3 regions of the Nocardiopsis sp. LOL_012 genome follow, and region 3 is predicted to be linked to each of the others. Evidence: riboswitches for the same ligand, from Rfam matches in the RefSeq annotation. Region 3 holds a riboswitch; each other region holds the start of a gene.
What was found. Region 3 has a riboswitch for cobalamin ahead of metE (5-methyltetrahydropteroyltriglutamate--homocysteine S-methyltransferase). Riboswitches for the same ligand answer to the same signal wherever they lie in the genome.
Positions count from the first base shown of each region.

Region 1: another riboswitch for cobalamin. It lies ahead of ACFHWE_RS11365 (nitrite reductase); the one in region 3 lies ahead of metE (5-methyltetrahydropteroyltriglutamate--homocysteine S-methyltransferase).
Region 2: another riboswitch for cobalamin. It lies ahead of ACFHWE_RS11445 (ABC transporter substrate-binding protein); the one in region 3 lies ahead of metE (5-methyltetrahydropteroyltriglutamate--homocysteine S-methyltransferase).

Region 1 covers NZ_JBHMIV010000014.1:53,689-59,487, forward strand. Annotated here, with positions in the region: gene ACFHWE_RS11355 (cytochrome P450) at 1-59, opposite strand, end outside; gene ACFHWE_RS11360 (siderophore-interacting protein) at 235-1,182, shown strand; cobalamin riboswitch at 1,252-1,461, shown strand; gene ACFHWE_RS11365 (nitrite reductase) at 1,516-2,400, shown strand; gene ACFHWE_RS11370 (precorrin-8X methylmutase) at 2,397-3,062, shown strand; gene ACFHWE_RS11375 (precorrin-2 C(20)-methyltransferase) at 3,059-4,570, shown strand; gene ACFHWE_RS11380 (cobalt-precorrin-4/precorrin-4 C(11)-methyltransferase) at 4,555-5,307, shown strand; gene cbiE (precorrin-6y C5,15-methyltransferase (decarboxylating) subunit CbiE) at 5,375-5,799, opposite strand, start outside.
Region 2 covers NZ_JBHMIV010000014.1:73,175-78,973, reverse strand. Annotated here, with positions in the region: gene ACFHWE_RS11455 (helix-turn-helix transcriptional regulator) at 1-493, shown strand, start outside; gene ACFHWE_RS11450 (hypothetical protein) at 656-1,537, shown strand; cobalamin riboswitch at 1,581-1,791, shown strand; gene ACFHWE_RS11445 (ABC transporter substrate-binding protein) at 1,850-2,884, shown strand; gene ACFHWE_RS11440 (FecCD family ABC transporter permease) at 2,881-3,897, shown strand; gene ACFHWE_RS11435 (ABC transporter ATP-binding protein) at 3,894-4,775, shown strand; gene cobN (cobaltochelatase subunit CobN) at 4,772-5,799, shown strand, end outside.
Region 3 covers NZ_JBHMIV010000001.1:279,486-285,284, reverse strand. Annotated here, with positions in the region: gene ACFHWE_RS01270 (DUF3558 domain-containing protein) at 152-1,189, shown strand; gene metE (5-methyltetrahydropteroyltriglutamate--homocysteine S-methyltransferase) at 1,292-3,565, opposite strand; cobalamin riboswitch at 3,704-3,948, opposite strand; gene ACFHWE_RS01260 (polysaccharide deacetylase family protein) at 4,136-5,719, shown strand.

The DNA.
Region 1 (5,799 bases), on a different contig from region 3:
GGCTCCAGTGCCGAGTCGGACGGGATCGGGTAGTCGAGTGCCTGCTCGTGCTGGCCCATCAGGGTCTCCTCGGGGGGCGGTGTGCCGTGGTCGGGGGCGCCGAAGGGGGCAGGGACGGCGGAAGGACGCGGGACCGGCCGGATGAGACACCGCGAATATAACCCGCAGTATTCGAATGGTCCACATGAGTACGCGGACTTTTCTCCATGGGGTACACGGGATCCAGGTCAGGGGATGGGCCGCGCCCGTTCGGGGGCCTGGTGTCAAGTAAGGTTAGACTCGCCTCACTGTCGCTTTCGCGGGCCTGCCGCGGACGACACGGCCCCGACCCCGACCCGCCCCCGTCGCAGGAGGCACCGTGGCCCAGCAGCTCGCCGCCACCCGCCCCGTCGCGCCGCCGTCCGCACCTTCGCCGTCGCGGACGTCTCCCGGCCCTCGCCGGGCTTCGCCCGCGTCACCCTGCTCAGTACCGGCGACGGCTTCGAGGAGGAGTTCGAGCCCCTCGGCCACGACCACTGGTTCCGCCTGTTCCTGCCCGCCCCCGACGGCTCCCTGGACCTGCCCTTCGGCCCGGCGGAAGGCTGGTACTCGCGGCTGCTGAAGATCGACGGGGAGCGGCGGCCCGTCGTGCGCAACTACACCATGCGCGAGGTCCGCAGGGCGGGCCGCGCCTGGGAGGTGGACGTGGACTTCGTCGTCCACCGCTCGCCCGCCACCGGCGAGGTCGAGGGTACGGCCGCCCGCTGGGCTCTGGCCGCCCGGCCCGGCGACCCGGTGGGCCTGCTCGACCAGGGCCGCCTGTTCAACATGGACGACCACACCGGACCCGTCCTGGTGGTGGCGGACGAGAGCGGCCTGCCCGGGGTGGAGGGCATCGCCCGCTCCCTCGCCGGAGCGCCCGCCGAGTACGTGCTGGAGGTCCCCGACCCCGCCGACCGCCGCCCCCTGGCCGACGCCGACCCGGTGTGGCTGGTGCGCGGCCCCGGCGAGGACGTGGGCGGGCGCGCGCTGGAGCACCTGAGTTCGGCCGCCATCACCCCGGAGACGGGGGTGTACATCGTCGGTGAGGCGTCGTTCGTTCTGGCGGCGCGCGCCATCGCCCTGAAGGCCGGCGTGCCCAAGGGACGCGTCCAGTTCTGCGCCTACTGGCGTATCGGGCGCCGCACGGAGGACCGGGACTGACGCCCGCGCCGACCCCGGTCGACGGCCCGGCCGGAGCGCGGACCAGCCGGAAAAGGTAGAAAAAGGACGCGGTACGCTCGTGACGCCAGTCGAACTCCACCATATGGAGCAGGGAACCCGGTGTGAATCCGGGACTGACGCGCAGCGGTGAGGGTGACGGGCGGAGCAGGCCCTGGGGACGCGGTCCCCGGCGGCGGCCACTGGGGCACACGCCCCGGGAAGGCGCCCCGCACCGGTCGATCCCGAGTCCGAAGACCTGCTGGCACTGGCGGTGACCGGCCGCCAGGTCGACCGCGGACCCCGCGCACCGGGTCCCTGACCCCGAAGGACGCCATGCCGCCGACGGACTCGCCGCCGTCCGCCGCCCGTACCCGCCGCGACCGCTGCCCCGGCGCGCTGCGGCCCTGGACCGCCGACGACGGGCTGCTCGTCCGGCTCCGGCTGGTCGGCGGCCGGATCCCCGCCCCGTCGCTGCGCGCCCTGGCCGCCGTGGCACAGCGGTTCGGCGACGGGCGGATCCACGCCACCGGCCGCGCCAACGTACAACTGCGCGCCCTGCCCGGCCGGGACGGGACACTGGAACCCGGGGTGCTCCGGGCGATCGGGGAGACCGGGCTGCTGCCCTCGCCCGCCCACGAACTGGTCCGCAACATCATGGCCTCCCCGTGCACCGGCCTCACCGGTGGCCGGGCCGACCTGCGCCCCGTCGCCGCCGCCCTGGACCGGGCGCTGTGCTCGGAGCCGACCCGCGCCGCCCTCCCCGGACGCTTCCTGTTCGTCCTCGACGACGGCCGCGGCGACCTGGCCGAACGCCCCTGCGACCTCGGCCTGACCGCCCTGGACGCGGAGACCGCGCAACTGCGGATCGGAGAGCACCACGGCCCCCGGGTCCGGCTCGACGGGGCCGCGGACGCGCTCACCGGGCTGGTCGATGCCTTCCTGGCCCGGCGCGGCACCGGTCCCACCGCACCCTGGCACGTCGCCGAACTCCCCGCGCCCCTGGCCGCACCGGTCACCGCGGATCCGAGGCTGCCCGCCCCCGCGCCGCCGCTGCCGCACGGCCCGCTGCCCGGCGGCGGACGGCACGTGCCCGTGCCCGCCGAGGGACTGGACCGGGCCGCCGCCGACGCCCTCGCCGACGAGGCGGACGCGGTTGGGGCCGACGCCCTCGTCGTCACGCCCTGGCGCGGCGTCGTGGTTCCCGGGGAGGCCCGATGACCGGCCCGACGCGGCCGACCCGGCGCTACGACTACGTCGACGACGGGCCCGCCATCTACACCGACTCCTTCGCCACCATTCGGCGCGAGGCCCGCCTCGCCCACCTGCCCGCCGACGCCGAGCGCCTCGCCGTGCGCATGATCCACGGCACCGGACAGGTGGACCTCGCCGACGACCTGGACATCCACCCCGGCCTGGTGTCCGCCGCGCGCGCCGCCCTCCGCTCCGGTGCGCCCATCCTGTGCGACGCCACGATGGTGGCCTCCGGTGTGACCGCCGCCCGTCTGCCACGGGACAACGAGGTGCTGTGCCTGCTCGGCGACCCGCGGGTGCCCGGCCTCGCCCGGGAGTGGGGCACCACACGCAGCGCCGCCGCGGTCTCCCTGTGGGAGCCGCTGCTGCACGGCGCGGTGGTCGCCGTCGGCAACGCGCCCACCGCCCTCTTCCACCTGTTGGAGATGCTGGCGGACGGCGCGCCGCGCCCGGCCGCGATCGTGGGCTGCCCGGTCGGCTTCATCGGCGCCGCCGAGTCCAAACGGGCGCTCGCCGAGTTCGCCGACCGCCACGGCGCCGACATCCCCTACGTGACCGCCCACGGACGCCGGGGCGGCTCCGCCATGGCCGCCTCGGCCCTGAACGCACTCGCCAAGGAGGAGGAGTGACCGGCCGCTTCCACGGTGTCGGGGTCGGCCCCGGAGACCCCGAGCTCATCACCCTCAAGGCCGCCCGGCTCATCTCCGGAGCCGACGTCGTCGCCTACCACGCGGGTGTCGGCAAGGAGTCCAACGCCCGCCGTGCCGCCGCCGACCTCATCCCGCGTGCGGCGGTGGAGGAGCGGCTCACCTACCCGGTGACCACCGGCACCACCGACCACCCCGGCGGCTACGAGGGCGCCCTCGCCGACTTCTACACCGAGTCCGCCGCGCGGCTGGCCGCCCACCTGGACGCCGGGCGCGACGTCGTCCTGCTCTCGGAGGGCGACCCCCTGTTCTACGGGTCGTACATGTACATGCACGACCGGCTCTCACAGCGCTACGAGACCCGGATCGTGCCCGGTGTCCCGGCGTTCGCCGCCGCCACGGCCGTCGCCGAGTCGCCGCTGGCCCGGCAGACCGACGTGCTCACCGTGCTGCCCGGCACCCTGCCCGAGGCGGAACTGGCCCGCCGCCTGGCCGACACCGACGCCGCCGTCATCATGAAGCTGGGCCGCACCTTCCCCGCCGTGCGCCGCGCCTTGGCCGCCGCAGGGCGGCTGGAGCACGCGGTGTACGTGGAGCGCGCCTCCATGAGCGGGGAGCGGCGGCTCCCGGTCGCCGGGGTCGACCCGGCCACGGTGCCCTACTTCTCCCTGATCCTGGTCACCGGTGACAGCCGCAACGGCACCCGCTCCCGCGAGGCCACCCAGGCCACGCCGCCGCCGGAACCGGCCGGTCCGGCCGCCGAACTGCTGGTGGTCGGCCTGGGGCCGGGGCCTGAGGGCTGGCTCACCCCCGAGGCGTCCGCCGCGCTCGACGAGGTGGACCACGTGGTGGGCTACGGCCGCTACGTCGAACGTGTGCCCCAGCGCCCCGGTCTCACCCGGCACGCCTCCGGCAACACCGTCGAACTCCAGCGCGCCCGCCTCGCCCTCGACCTGGCCAAGAACGGTGAGCGCGTCGCCGTGGTCTCCGGCGGGGACGCCGGGGTGTTCGGCATGGCCACCGCCGTGTTCGAGGCGGCCGAGGACCCCGCCTACCGGGACGTGCCGGTCCGGGTGCTGCCCGGCGTCAGCGCCGTGCAGGCCGTGGCCGCGCGCGCGGGCGCCCCCGTCGGCGGCGACTTCGCGGTGGTGAGCCTGTCGGACCGGCTCAAACCGTGGGAGGTGGTGGAGCGGCGGCTGCGCGCCGTCGCCGAGGCCGACCTCGCCCTGGCCGTCTACAACCCGGCCTCCCGCTCCCGCACTGAGCAGATCCGCGCGGCCCGCAGGATCCTGCTGGAGCACCGCGACCCCGGCACCGTGGTCGTGGTGGGCCGTTCCATCGGCCGCGACGGCGAGTCCCTGGAGGTGACCACGCTGGAGAAGCTCGACCCGGCCGCGATCGACATGCGCTGCCTGCTCATCGTCGGCGCGTCCGGCACCCGCGTCTCCGCGACGGGCCGCGTCTGGACACCGAGGTGGGTGCAGCCGTGACCGTGCACTTCGTGGGGGCGGGCCCCGGCGCCGCCGACCTGCTCACCGTCCGCGCCACGCGGATGCTCGCCGAGGCGGACACCGTGCTCTACCCCGGCACCTACCTGGACTCGCGGGTGCTCACCCACTGCGCGCCCGGCGCCGAACTGGTGGACACCCAGGGCCTGGACCTGGACCGCATCACCGCCCACCTGGTGGAGGCGCACGGCGCGGGCCGGGACACCGTCCGGCTCACCTCGGGCGACCCGTCGCTGTACTCGGCGCTGGCCGAGCAGACCCGGCGCCTGGACGCGGCGGGCGTGCCGTGGGACGTCACTCCGGGGGTGCCCGCCTACGCGGCCGCGTCGGCGCTGGCGGGCCGGGAGCTGACCGTGCCGCTGGTGGCCCAGTCGGTGGTGCTGACCCGTACCCGCGCCCGCTCGACCGCCATGCCCGACACCGAGTCGCTGGCCGCGTTCGCCGCCACCCGGGCCACCCTGGTGCTGCACCTGGCCATCCGGCGGGTGCGCGAACTCATGGCGGAGATCGAGCCGGAGTACGGCGCCGACTGCCCGGTGGTGGTGGTGTACCGGGCCAGCCAGCCGGGCGAGGCGGTGCTGCGCGGCACCGTGGCCACGATCGCCGACGCGGTCGAGGAGGCCGGGCTGCGCCAAGCGGCGGTGATCCTCGTGGGCCGGGCGCTCGACCCCGAGGGGGGAGGGGAGTCCTACCTGTACGACCCCTCCCGCCCGAGGTAGCCGGGACCATCGCGTGATCTTGCTACCAGTGCAGGGTCAGGGCCGTTTTCCTGTTCTGGTGGCAAGATCACGCTGGTTTGGTGAGGGACCACTGGGTGACGGTGCGCGCCGGTGTCCACCCGGTGAAGCCCCCGAGGGGGGCGGCGGTCTCCACGGCGATGCGGGTCAGCTCCCCGCCGTGGGACCGGTGGGCGTCGGCGAGCAGGCGCTCGGTCTCCACCGTCACCCCGTGCACCGCGATCCGGCCACCCCGGCGCAGCGCCCCCAGACAGGCGTCCAGCACGCCCGGCCGGGTCGCCCCGCCGCCCACGAACACCGCGTCGGGCGCGCGCAGCCCGGCCAGCACCGCTGGGGCGCGGCCGGTGACCACGGTCAGGCCGGGCACGCCGAGGCGGCCCGCGTTGCGCACGATCCGCTCGGCCCGCTCGGCGTCGGCCTCCACGGCGGTGGCGGTGCAGGCCGGGTGGGTGCGCATCCACTCGATCCCCACCG
Region 2 (5,799 bases), on a different contig from region 3:
GGCCCAGGTGATCACCGACCTGCACGTCACACTCGTCCAGAACCGGCTGGCGGTCGCGCTGCTCGGCGACCAGTCGGGGTTCCACGGCAGGCGGGCGAGCTTCGTCTACCGGTGGTTCACCGACCCCGCCGCCCGCGACCTCTACCCCGAGGAGGACCACGACGGCCAGACGCGCGCCTTCGCCGCCGACCTCAGGGCGGCGGCGGGGCGGCGGGAGTCGTCGGACGCCGAGGCCGCGTCCCTGGTCACGGCGCTGCTCGGCGAGTCAACGGAGTTCGCGCGGGTGTGGGCCGAGCACGATGTGGCGTTCCGGCGCCAGGACCGCAAGCGGATCCGGCACCCGGAGTTGGGGACCCTGGAGGTCGACTGTCTGAACCTGTTCAGCGAGGACGGGCGCCAGCGGCTGCTGTGGTTCACCCCGGCCGTCGGTACCGACAGCGCCGACCGCCTCGCGCTACTGTCGGTGCTCGGCACACAGGACATGGCCCGGTAGCGGCCGGGATCTGTCCCGGTACACGGGCGGTGGATATCATCGGGTTCCAGCACCGGTGCGGCGTCGACCAATTCCCATGTGCCCCCAGGGAGCGGCGGAGAGGCCCCGGGGTCGACGCCCGCGCGGAGCGGACCCCCGGCCGTCTGCCCGAGATGAGATCGCGTGCGCCGTTTCCTCCCCCTGTTCCTCTCCCCCGTCCTCCTGCTCACCGCCTGCGAGGGCATGACCGCGGGCTACCAGCCGCCGTTCGTCCCCGTCACCCTCGAAGTGGGCTCCGACGGCGAGGTCGCCGTCACCGCTGGAGCACAGATCACCACACCCGTGGGCACCTTCTCCGTCGAACAGGAGCACTGGAGCAGCTACGAACCCCCCGAGGACCAACTCGCCCTCTTCGTCCGCCACGAACAGGACGGCGAGGACCTCGACAGCGTCTACACCATCGACGCCGAAGTCGAAGCCGTCGTGGAACTCGACGGCCAATCGGTGGTCACCGTCCTCAATCGGCGCGTCCTCGTCGACGTCCGTGAACAGGGCACCGCACAGATCCACCTGCGCGAGATCCAGCCCGAACGCGACCTCGACCCCGAATTCCACCCCGCCCTGCTCACCGACCACGAACTGGCCATCGGCGGTGAACCCTGTGAGGGGTTCCTGTGCAGGTCCTACTCCTGGGTCGACCTGGATCCGCCAGGCTCGGCGATCCCCTTGGCCCAGGACCAGGAGGAGGAGTCCAAAGAGGCCGACCTGTCCTGGCTGAGCCGTATGTCGGGGATGCCGTTCACGCACAGCGAGTTCATCGGTGCCTTCCACAACAGCGGCGGGTTCTCCGCGGCCTCACTGGGCGAGCGGTCGGCGGACTACCGGGGGTGCTACGAGGCACTGTCCGACACCGGGGGCCTGCTCGGCTCCTGGGCGACGGGGGTCACGTCACAGGAGGGAGAGCGCTTCTGCGTGCGTACCACGAACGGCGGGGTCGCGCTGGTGGAGGTGCTCGACGCGTCCGACCACTCCGCCCGCCTGTCCTACACCCTGTGGGTGGGGTGACGCGGACCAGTCGGCTTCGCCCTCCCTACGGCAAAGGGCGGCTTGGTACCCTTCCAGGGCCAGTCGTACCACTTTCGTGGTCAGGGAATCCGGTGCGAATCCGGGACTGACGCGCAGCGGTGATGGGGACGGGCGGGGTATCGCGCCACTGGGCGGGGCCGCGGCGACCGAGCGTCGGAGCGGCACCGGCCTGGGAAGGCACCCCGTCCGGGTGAACCAGAGTCCGAAGACCTGCTGGCACCCGCGCGCCGACCGCGCGCGGCGTCCACGGCCAGGCTCCGCGTTCGAGCCCCGACACAAAGGCATACCTCCATGCTGCGTACAGCGCCGTCCCCCGCCCCTGCCCTGCTCGCCCTCTCCCTCCTGGCCACCGCCTGCGGCGCGGCCCCCGGGGAGGTGGGCGACGGCTCCGAGGCCGCCGCAAGCACCCCCGCCATCGACAACTGCGGGTACGAGATCCCCTTGGGCTCGCCCCCGGAGCGGGTCGTCTCCCTCAACCAGGGCACCACCGAGATCCTGCTCTCCCTCGGCCTTGAGGACCGCGTGGTCGGCACCGCCACCTGGACCGACCCGATCATGGCGGGGCTGGAGGAGGCGAACTCCGGCATCCCGCGCCTGGCCGACAACAATCCGTCCTTCGAGGCGGTCCTGGAGGCCGAGCCGGACTTCGTGACCGCCTCCTTCGAGTCCACGCTCGGCACGGGCGGCGTCGCCACCCGGGAGCAGTTCGAGGAGCTGGGCGTGGGCACCTACGTGTCCCCCTCCGACTGCGCGGCGGGCAAGGACAACGACAGCGGCGGCGACGGCTCGCGCAGTGAGGCGCTCACCCTGGACACCGTCTACGGGGAGGTGCGCGACCTGGCCCGGATCTTCGGGGTGGCCGAGCGCGGCGAGGAGCTCGTCGCGGAGCTGGAACAGCGGGTGGAGGCGGCCACAGACGGGCTGGACGCCACGGACGTGACGGTCATGTACTGGTTCGCCAACTCCGAGTCGCCCTACCTCGCGGGCTGCTGCGGCGCCCCCGGCATCATCACCCGCGCGGTGGGCGCGGAGAACGCCTTCGACGACACCCACGACGAGTGGCCCCAGATCAACTGGGAGACCGTCGCCGACCGCGACCCGGACGTCATCGTGCTCGGCGACCTGACCCGCGACTCGCAGACGGCGGAGACCGCGCAGGCCAAGACCGGCTTCCTGGAGGACAACCCCGCCACCGCCGAACTCACCGCCGTGCGCGAGGGGCGCTACGTCCTGCTCAGCGGGCAGGCCATGAACCCGACCATCCGCACGGTTGAGGGCATCGAGATCGTCGCCGCCGGGCTGCGGGATCTCGGGCTCGCCCAGTGAGGGCCCTCCAGCTCGTCCTGCTGGTCGTCGGCGGGCTGGTGGCGCTGGCCGCGTCGATCGCGGTCTCGGTGACCATCGGCCCCGCCGACATCTCCACCCTCGACGTGTGGCGGTCCGTCTGCGCCCGCCTGGGGTGGGGCGAGTCCCCGCTGAGCGCGCTGCGCGAGGGCATCGTGTGGGACCTGCGCATGCCGCGCACCCTGCTCGCCGCGGTGTGCGGGGCGGGGCTGGCCCTGTGCGGGGCGGTCATGCAGTCCCTGCTGCGCAACCCGCTCGCCGACCCGTTCGTGCTCGGGGTGTCCTCAGGCGCCTCGACCGGCGCGGTCGCGGTGCTGGTGCTGGGCTGGGGCGCCGGCGCGGTGTCCCTGTCGGCGGGCGCCTTCGTGGGTGCGCTGGCCTCCTTCGGCCTGGTGATGCTGCTGGCGCACACTCTCGGCGGCAGCCTGGACCGGGTGGTGCTGTCCGGGGTCGCGGCCATGCAGTTGTTCTCGGCGCTGACCTCAGTGATCGTGCTGACGTCGGCGTCGGCGGAGACCACCCGGGGCGTGCTGTTCTGGCTGCTGGGCTCGCTCAGCGGTTCGCGGTGGTCCGACGTGGCACTGTGCGCGGGCGTGCTGGGCCTGGTGCTCGCCGTCTGCCTCGCGCACAGCACCACCCTGGACGGGTTCGCCTTCGGTGAGGAAGCGGCGGCGAGCCTGGGCATCCGGGTGCCCCGGGTACGTCTGGTGCTGCTGTGCGCAACCGCGCTGCTCACGGCGGCGCTCGTCAGCTCGGCGGGGGCGATCGGTTTCGTGGGGCTGGTGCTGCCGCACGCCACCCGTGCGCTCACCGGCCCCGGGCACGCGCGGCTGCTGCCCGTCACGGCGCTGATCGGCGCCGTCTTCCTGGTGTGGGTGGACACGGTCGCCCGCACCGTGCTCGACCCGCAGGAGATCCCGGTGGGGGTGGTGACCTCCCTCATCGGGGTGCCCGCCTTCGTCGCCGTGCTCTATCGCGCCAGGAGGCACACGTGAGAGACCTCGAACCCGGCGCGGCGCCCTCCGGCGGGCTGCGCGCCGACGCCGTGGGGCGCCGGACCGGACGGCGGCTGGTCCTGGACGGCGTCACACTCGCCCCGCGGCCCGGCGAGACCGTCGGCCTGCTGGGGCCCAACGGTTCGGGCAAGTCCACCCTGCTCAGGATCCTCGGCGGCGTCCTCGAACCCACCGCGGGGACGGTCACCCTGGACGGCCGTCCGCTGCACCGGTACGGCCGCCGCGCCGCCGCGCGCCGTATCGCCGCCGTCCAGCAGAGCTCCCAGGCCCAGACCGAGCTGACCGTGCGGGACGTGGTGTCCCTGGGGCGCATCCCGCACCGCCGCCCCTGGTCGGCGGCCTCCGGTGCGGACCGCCGGGCCGTGGACGCGGCCCTGGAGCGGGCCGGGCTCACCGGCCGGGCGGACCAGTCCTGGCACACCCTGTCCGGCGGCGAGCGCCAGCGTGCCCAGATCGCACGCGCCCTCGCCCAGGAGCCGAACGAGCTGCTGCTCGACGAGCCCACCAACCACCTCGACATCCAGCACCAGATCGACCTGATGGAGCTGATCACGGGCCTGCCCGTCACCACCGTGATCGCCCTGCACGACCTCAACCTGGCCGCGATGTACTGCGACCGCCTGCTCGTCCTGCGCGGCGGCCGCGCCGTCGCGGAGGGCCCGCCCGCCCAGGTCCTGACCCCGTCGCTCATCGCGGACGTCTACGGGGTCCGGGCCGAGGTCGGCTCCGGGCCGGGGTATCCGGTGATCCGGTTCCTGCGGCGCGGCGACGGAAGCGGCGGACAGGGGGCGGTACACGCGAACGCACACGGCACGACCACGACCACCGTCAGCACCGAGGAAGGAATCCGACCTTGACGCGGATCGCCCTGCTGTCCACCTCCGACACCGACCTGCTCTCCGCACGGGCCAGCGGAGCCGACTACACGTGGGCCAACCCCTCACGCGCCTCCGAGGCCGTGCTCACCGACACCGTCGGGGGCGCCGACGTGGTGGTGGTGCGGCTGCTGGGCTCCCCGCACGACCTGTGGCCGGGCCTGGCCGACGTCCGGGGGCGCGGCACACCGCTGGTCGTCCTCGGCGGCGAGCAGCAGCCCAGCGCCGAACTGATGGAGCACTCCACCGTCCCCATCGGGCTGGCGGCCGACGCCCACCGCTACCTCGCGGAGGGCGGGCCGGCCAACCTGGGGCGCCTGCACGCCTTCCTGTCGGACACCGTGCTGCTGACCGGGGAGGGGTTCGAGCCGCCCGAGCCCGTCCCGGCGTGGGGCCGCGGCGAACGCGACCTGCCCGACGCCCCGGGGCTGCCCCGGGTGGGCATCCTCTACTACCGGGCGCACGAGGCAAGCGGCAACACCGCGTTCGCGCACGCGCTGGCCGACGCGGTCGACGCCACCGGGGCGGCCGTGGGCGTGCCCGTGTTCGCGGGGTCGCTGCGCTCGGCTCCCGACGACCTGTTCGAGGCGCTGGCGGAGTTCGACGCCCTGGTGGTCACCGTGCTGGCGGCGGGCGGCAGTGTGCCCGCGTCGGCGGGGGCGGGCGGCCACGACGAGGCGTGGGACGTGGAGCGGATCGCCGCGCTGGACGTGCCGGTACTCCAGGGGCTGTGCCTGACCAGTTCGCGCACCGACTGGGAGGCCTCCGACGACGGGGTCACCCCGCTGGACTCGGCGAGCCAGATCGCCATCCCGGAGTTCGACGGGCGGATCATCACGGTGCCGTTCTCCTTCAAGGAGTTCGACAGCGACGGGCTGCCCCGCTACCGTGCCGACGCCGAGCGCTGCGCCCGCCTGGCCGGAACGGCGGCCGCCCACGCCCGGCTGCGGCACGTGCCGCCCGCCGAGAAGCGGATCGCGGTGGTGCTGTCGGCCTACCCCACCAA
Region 3 (5,799 bases):
CGCGGGCCGGTCGCCGGCGTCGGTGCCTCCCCCAGCGGTTCCCGTGGCCGCCGCCCCGACCGGCGGTTCCGCGGATACCGGAAGCCGCAACCCACCGGCGCTCCCACGCGTCACAGACAACACGGTCAGCGAACACCGGGCGAGGGGAGCCATGAGCGAAAACGGACCTTACAACCAGCCACCGCAGAACCCCTACGGCGGCGGAGAGCCCGGGGGCCAGCCGCCCTACGGGCCGCCTCAGGGCGCCCCCTACGGCGACCCGGGTACCGGTGGCCAGCCCGGCTACGGCCCGGGCAACGCCCCCGGTACCGGTGGCCAGCCCGGCTACGGCCCCGGCTACCCCCCCGGCCCCGAGCAGCAGATGTACACGGGCGGCCAGCCCGGCTACGGCCCCGGGTACATGCCGCAGCCGCAGCCCCCCAAGAGCGGCGGCAAGGCCGTCGCCTGGATCCTCGGCATCGGCGGTGCGGTGATCGTGGTCCTGCTGATCGCGGTCGTGGCGGCCGTCTTCATCAACGGCCAGAACAACCCGGCCGTACAGCCCACGGCCGGCCCCGCCACCGGGCAGGAGCCGACCACCACGACGGAGCCGGACAACGATTCCGAGCCGGACCCGAACACGGCCGCTCCCGCGGGCGAGCCCCCCTACGCCGTGCCCGCCGAGCCCTGCGACGTCCTCACCGACCAGGTCTACGCGGACTTCATGCTCACCGAAGCCGGCTACAAGTCCGTCCAGGACAGCACCGCTAGCTGCCGCAGCTCGCTGGCCGACGCACCCGAGGGGAACCCCGAGGACTCCTACGCCTCCCTGCGCGTGGAGTACGCGGTGCCCTACTCCGCCTCCGACTCACTGGAGGCCGCCGAGGACGACTACGAGTACAACCTTGAGTACGTCACGGGCGCCAACGACTACTCGGCCTACCTGGCCGAAGGCGTCGAGGAGAGCCGCGAGGTCGACCTCGGCGACCAGGCGCACTACGTCCTGACCACCTACGACTACCTGGGTGACGAAGTGCCCACGGCCGTCCTGCTGATCCGCACGGCCAACGTCAACATCCAGATCGAGTACCAGGTCCTCCTCGGTTTCCTCGGCGACGCCACCGTCGACGAGCTGAGCCTGCCGGACGACACCGAGGACATCATGCTCAACGTCGGCAACGAGGCCCTGGCCCTGGTCGGCAGCGCCTGACCCGGGACCGGAACGCCCGAGGGGGCCGCGGCGCACGCGCCACGGCCCCCTCGTATGCGCCCGTCCGCTCGCGCGGGCCCGGCGGGCCGGCGCGAGCTGCGGTCACAGGACGGCGCGGACCCGGCGGACCGCCTCGACCATGTTGCGCAGGGCCTGCTCGGTCTCGGCGTAGCCGCGCGTCTTGAGACCGCAGTCCGGGTTGGCCCACAGGCGGTCGGCGTCCACGTGCTCCAGCGCCAGGCGCAGGGACTCCTCGATCTCCCCCGCCGAGGGCACCCTCGGCGAGTGGATGTCGTAGACGCCGGGACCGATCGAGCGCGCGTAGCCGCGCCGGCCCAGGTCCGCCACGAGCTCCATCCGCGAACGGGCCGCCTCGACACTGGTGACGTCGGCGTCCAGCGCCTCGATCCCGCCGACGATCTGCCCGAACTCCGAGTAGCACATGTGCGTGTGGATCACCGTGGTCGGCGCGACCCCGGAGGTGGCCAGGCGGAACGAGCCCACCGCCCAGTCCATGTAGGCCGAACGCCGCTCCTCGCGCAGCGGCAGCAGCTCACGCAGGGCCGCCTCGTCCACCTGGATGTGGCGGATCCCGGCCCGCTCCAGGTCGGCGATCTCGTCCCTCAGCGCCAGGGCGACCTGGCGGGCGGTGTCGCCCAGCGGCTGGTCGGTACGGACGAAGGACCAGGCGAGCATGGTGACCGGGCCGGTCAGCATGCCCTTGACGGGCTTGCGCGTCCGAGACTGTGCGTAGGTGATCCACTCGACCGTCATCGGTTCGGGACGGAAGACGTCCCCGTACAGGACCGGGGGCCGCACGCAACGCGAACCGTAGGACTGCACCCACCCGTACTCGGTGGTCGCGTAACCGTCGAGCCGCTCGGCGAAGTACTGGACCATGTCGTTGCGCTCGGGCTCTCCGTGCACGAGCACGTCCAGGCCGATATCCTCCTGGAGGGCGATCACGCGGTCGATCTCCTCACGCATGATCCGCTCATACTCCTCCCGCCCCATCTCGCCCCTGCTGTGGGCGGCGCGCGCCCCGCGCAGCTCGGCGGTCTGGGGAAACGAGCCGATCGTCGTGGTGGTGAGGGGGGTGTCGGCCGGAACGCCCCGCTCCCCCGGGCGCACGGCGGCCTCCGGCCCGAGCGCGTCGAGCCGCGCCCGGACCCGGGCGTCGGTGAAGGACGGCGGGGAGGCGGAGTCCTCCGGCCCGGCCCCGGCCCCCTGGGAGAGCACCCGCCCGAGCAGGGCGACCTCCTCGGCCTTCTGCTTGGCGAAGGCCAGCGCCCGGCGCAGCTCCGGGTCCAGGGACGTCTCGGCGTCCAGATCCACGGGCACGTGCAGCAGCGAGCAGGAGGTGCCCACGGTCAGCTCGTCGGCCAGGCCGAGCAGCGTGCCCAGGGTTGCGGCCGCCGCGGGGACGTCGGTGCGCCACACGTTGCGGCCGTCGACGACGCCGGCGACCAGGCGGGTACTGCCCAGACCGGACACCTTCACGAGGTCGTCGACGCCCTCGGAGTCGGTCACCAGGTCCAGGCCGACCGCCTCGACGGGGGTGTCCTTGAGAACGCGCAGGGCGTCGGCGCCGATGGATCCGAAATAGGTGGACACCAGCAGGGAGGGACGGTCGGCCAGCGCCCCCAGGCGCCGGTAGGCCCGCTCCAGGTGCTTGGTGGCGGCCCGGCCCTCGTCGGTGGCCAGGACCGGCTCGTCCAACTGCACCTCCTCGGCCCCGGCCGCCCTCAGGTCGGCCAGGAGTTCGGCGTAGGCGTCCAGGAGCGGATCGAGCAGCTCGACCGGCTCCCAGCCCTCGGGGGCGCCGTCTGCGGGCTTGGCCAGCAGCAGGAACGTGAGCGGTCCGACCATGACCGGACGGGTGCGGTACCCGGCCCCGGCCGCCTCACGGAACTCGGCGACGGGCTTGTCGCCGACCAGGCGCGGGCGGGTGCCCGGCTCCAGTTCGGGGACCAGGTAGTGGTAGTTGGTGTCGAACCACTTGGTCATCTCCAGCGGCGGGGCGCCCCGGTCGCCCCGCGCGAGCGCGAAGTAGCGGCGCAGCTCCTCGTCGCGGTCGGCGGCGGAGGCCGGTGAGGCGAACCTCGGCGGCACCAGGTCGAACATGACCGCGGTGTCCAGCACGTGGTCGTAGTAGGAGAACGTGTTGGAGGGCAGGTCGTCGACCCCCGCCCCCTTCAGCAGGGCGTAGGCGTCCGTGCGCAGTCCAGCGGCGACGGTGTCCAGTTCGGCGGCGGTGCGGCGACCCTTCCAGTAGGCCTCGACCGCCCGCTTGAGTTCACGGCGCGGACCGATCCTCGGGTAGCCGTGCACCGTGGAGCGCACGTTCCCCCCACCGGTGGCCTGTGACGTGTCCATACAGCTTCTCTCCCTCGTCGAAAGCCGGGTTCCGGCACCGGGACGAGGGCATGGGAGGGCACGCGTCGGCGGCGCGCCGCGAGCGCGCCCGACACCGCCTCCGGCCCTCCCTCGGGGCGCGGGACCACCGGCGGCCCGGGCGGGCCGCCGGGTGGAGGCAGGTCTTCGGACTCGCGGGCACCACCGGACCCGTGTCCGGTCACCTACCGGCCGCCGCTTCCCGGTCACCGGTCCTCTCGGCCGGCCCACCAGTGCTCATGGCGACTGTCGTTCCCACATACCGCTGCGGGGCAGCTCCGGATTCACACCGGATTCCCTCTTTCGACGCGCACCGCCCGGGCTGGCCCGGGTGTGGAACGCGTACCTTCCACACCTGGGAGTATAGGGAGGACCGACAGCCAGCCCGTCACGGCCCCGCCCCCGCTCCGACCATCCCCGGCACACGTCGTCGCACCGCAACCGCACGCCCCCGTCGTGCGTCACAACCGATACAAGCCGCGGAGAGAGGCCGCCCCCGCCTCCCCTCCGCCGATGTTCGTCGCCCCCGGATGAACGTGGAGAACCCCCGACGTGAACAATCCATCCCCGTCCGCCAAGGTCCCCGTCGCCGCCCTGGCCACGGCCGCCGGCGCCGTCGCGGTCCTGGTCGTCCTGGCCCTGGCCGCCACCCGCTTCTCGGTCCTGCCCTGGCCGCCCTCCTCCCCCGGCGGGACCGCCGCCACGCAGTCCTCGGAGGAGAGCGGGCCCCCCGCGGCCACCGGGGACCCCGACCAGCTCACGGTCGTCGACCCCGCCGACGTCGTCGGTGTGGAGGAGGTCTCCCTGGCCTACGACGGAGGCGCCGAGGTGGCGGTGGCCTACCCCGCCGTCCAGGGTGCCGACCCCCTCACCGAGTTCCTGGCGGACACGCTCGCCAGCGAGGTGCGCGCCTTCGAGGCCGCCAACCCCGGTGCCAGGTCCTACACGGGCTCCTGGGGGCTGACCGCCGCCGCGGGCGACGTCCTGGGGGTGCGCGTGACCGGTACCGAGACCGACTCCGAGGAGACCCGGGAGCGCCGCTCCACCTACTGGTACGAGACCGACACCGGCCTGGCGCACGGCTCGACCGCCCTGATCGCCGGGCAGGACGAACTGGCCGCCCTCAACGACCTGGTCCTGGAGCGGGTGCCCGACCAGGCGGACGGCTCGGTCATCCACCCCATCTCCTCGCTGTACGACTCGGTCGGGTTCAACCCCGCCGGCGACCTGGTCGTGGAGTTCGACGACGGCCAGGTGGCGCCCGTGGGCGCGGGCCGGGTGCACGCCGTCGTGGAACGGGACCTGGCCGAACCGCTGCTGTCGGAACTGGGCCTGCGCGCCCGCGACGCGGCGACCGTCGCCGCTGATGCCTTCTCCGTGCCGAGCCCGCCCGCGACGGCCGGAGGCGGTACGGACACGCCCCCTCCGGGCGTGCTGTCCCCGGTCGACGACACTGTGGACTGCTCCGACCCCGCCACCAAGTGCGTGGCGCTGACCTACGACGACGGTCCCGGCGCCGGGACCCCCGCCCTGCTGGACACGCTCGCCGAGTACGACGCCCGCGCCACCTTCTTCGTCACCGGGGTGCCGGTCATGTCGCATGCGACGACGGTGCGGCGCGCCTACGCCGAGGGCCACGAGATGGCCAACCACACGCTGAACCACCCCGACCTGTCCGGCCTGAGCCAGCAGGGGGCGCGTTCCGAACTAGACGCGGTGCAGGCCCTGGTGTACCGCGAGACGGGCTACACCATGGACATGATGCGGCCCCCCTACGGAGCCACCGACGAGGGCGTCACCGCCGTGACCGCCGACATGGGCCTGTCCCAGATCATCTGGAACGTGGACACCTACGACTGGAGGGACCGCGACGCCTCGCTGGTCACCCAGCGTGCGCTGTCGGGGGCCTCGGACGGGGCGATCATCCTCATGCACGACATCCACCCCACGACCATCGCGGCGTCGCGGCAGATCATCTCCGAACTGGACGCGCGCGGGTTCACGATGGTCACCGTCACCCAACTGCTCGGCCCCACCACCCCCGGCGGCCTCTACACCGACGGCATCCCGGAGGCGGAGCAGCCGTCGGAGACGCCCGGGACCGGCGAACAGGTGGACGAGGAGGCGGCGGGCTGAGCCGGTCTCGCCCCCGCCGTCCCTTTCCCCCGCCTGGCCGGGTGGCCGGATCCGGCCACCCGGCCAGGCAGGGTCACACA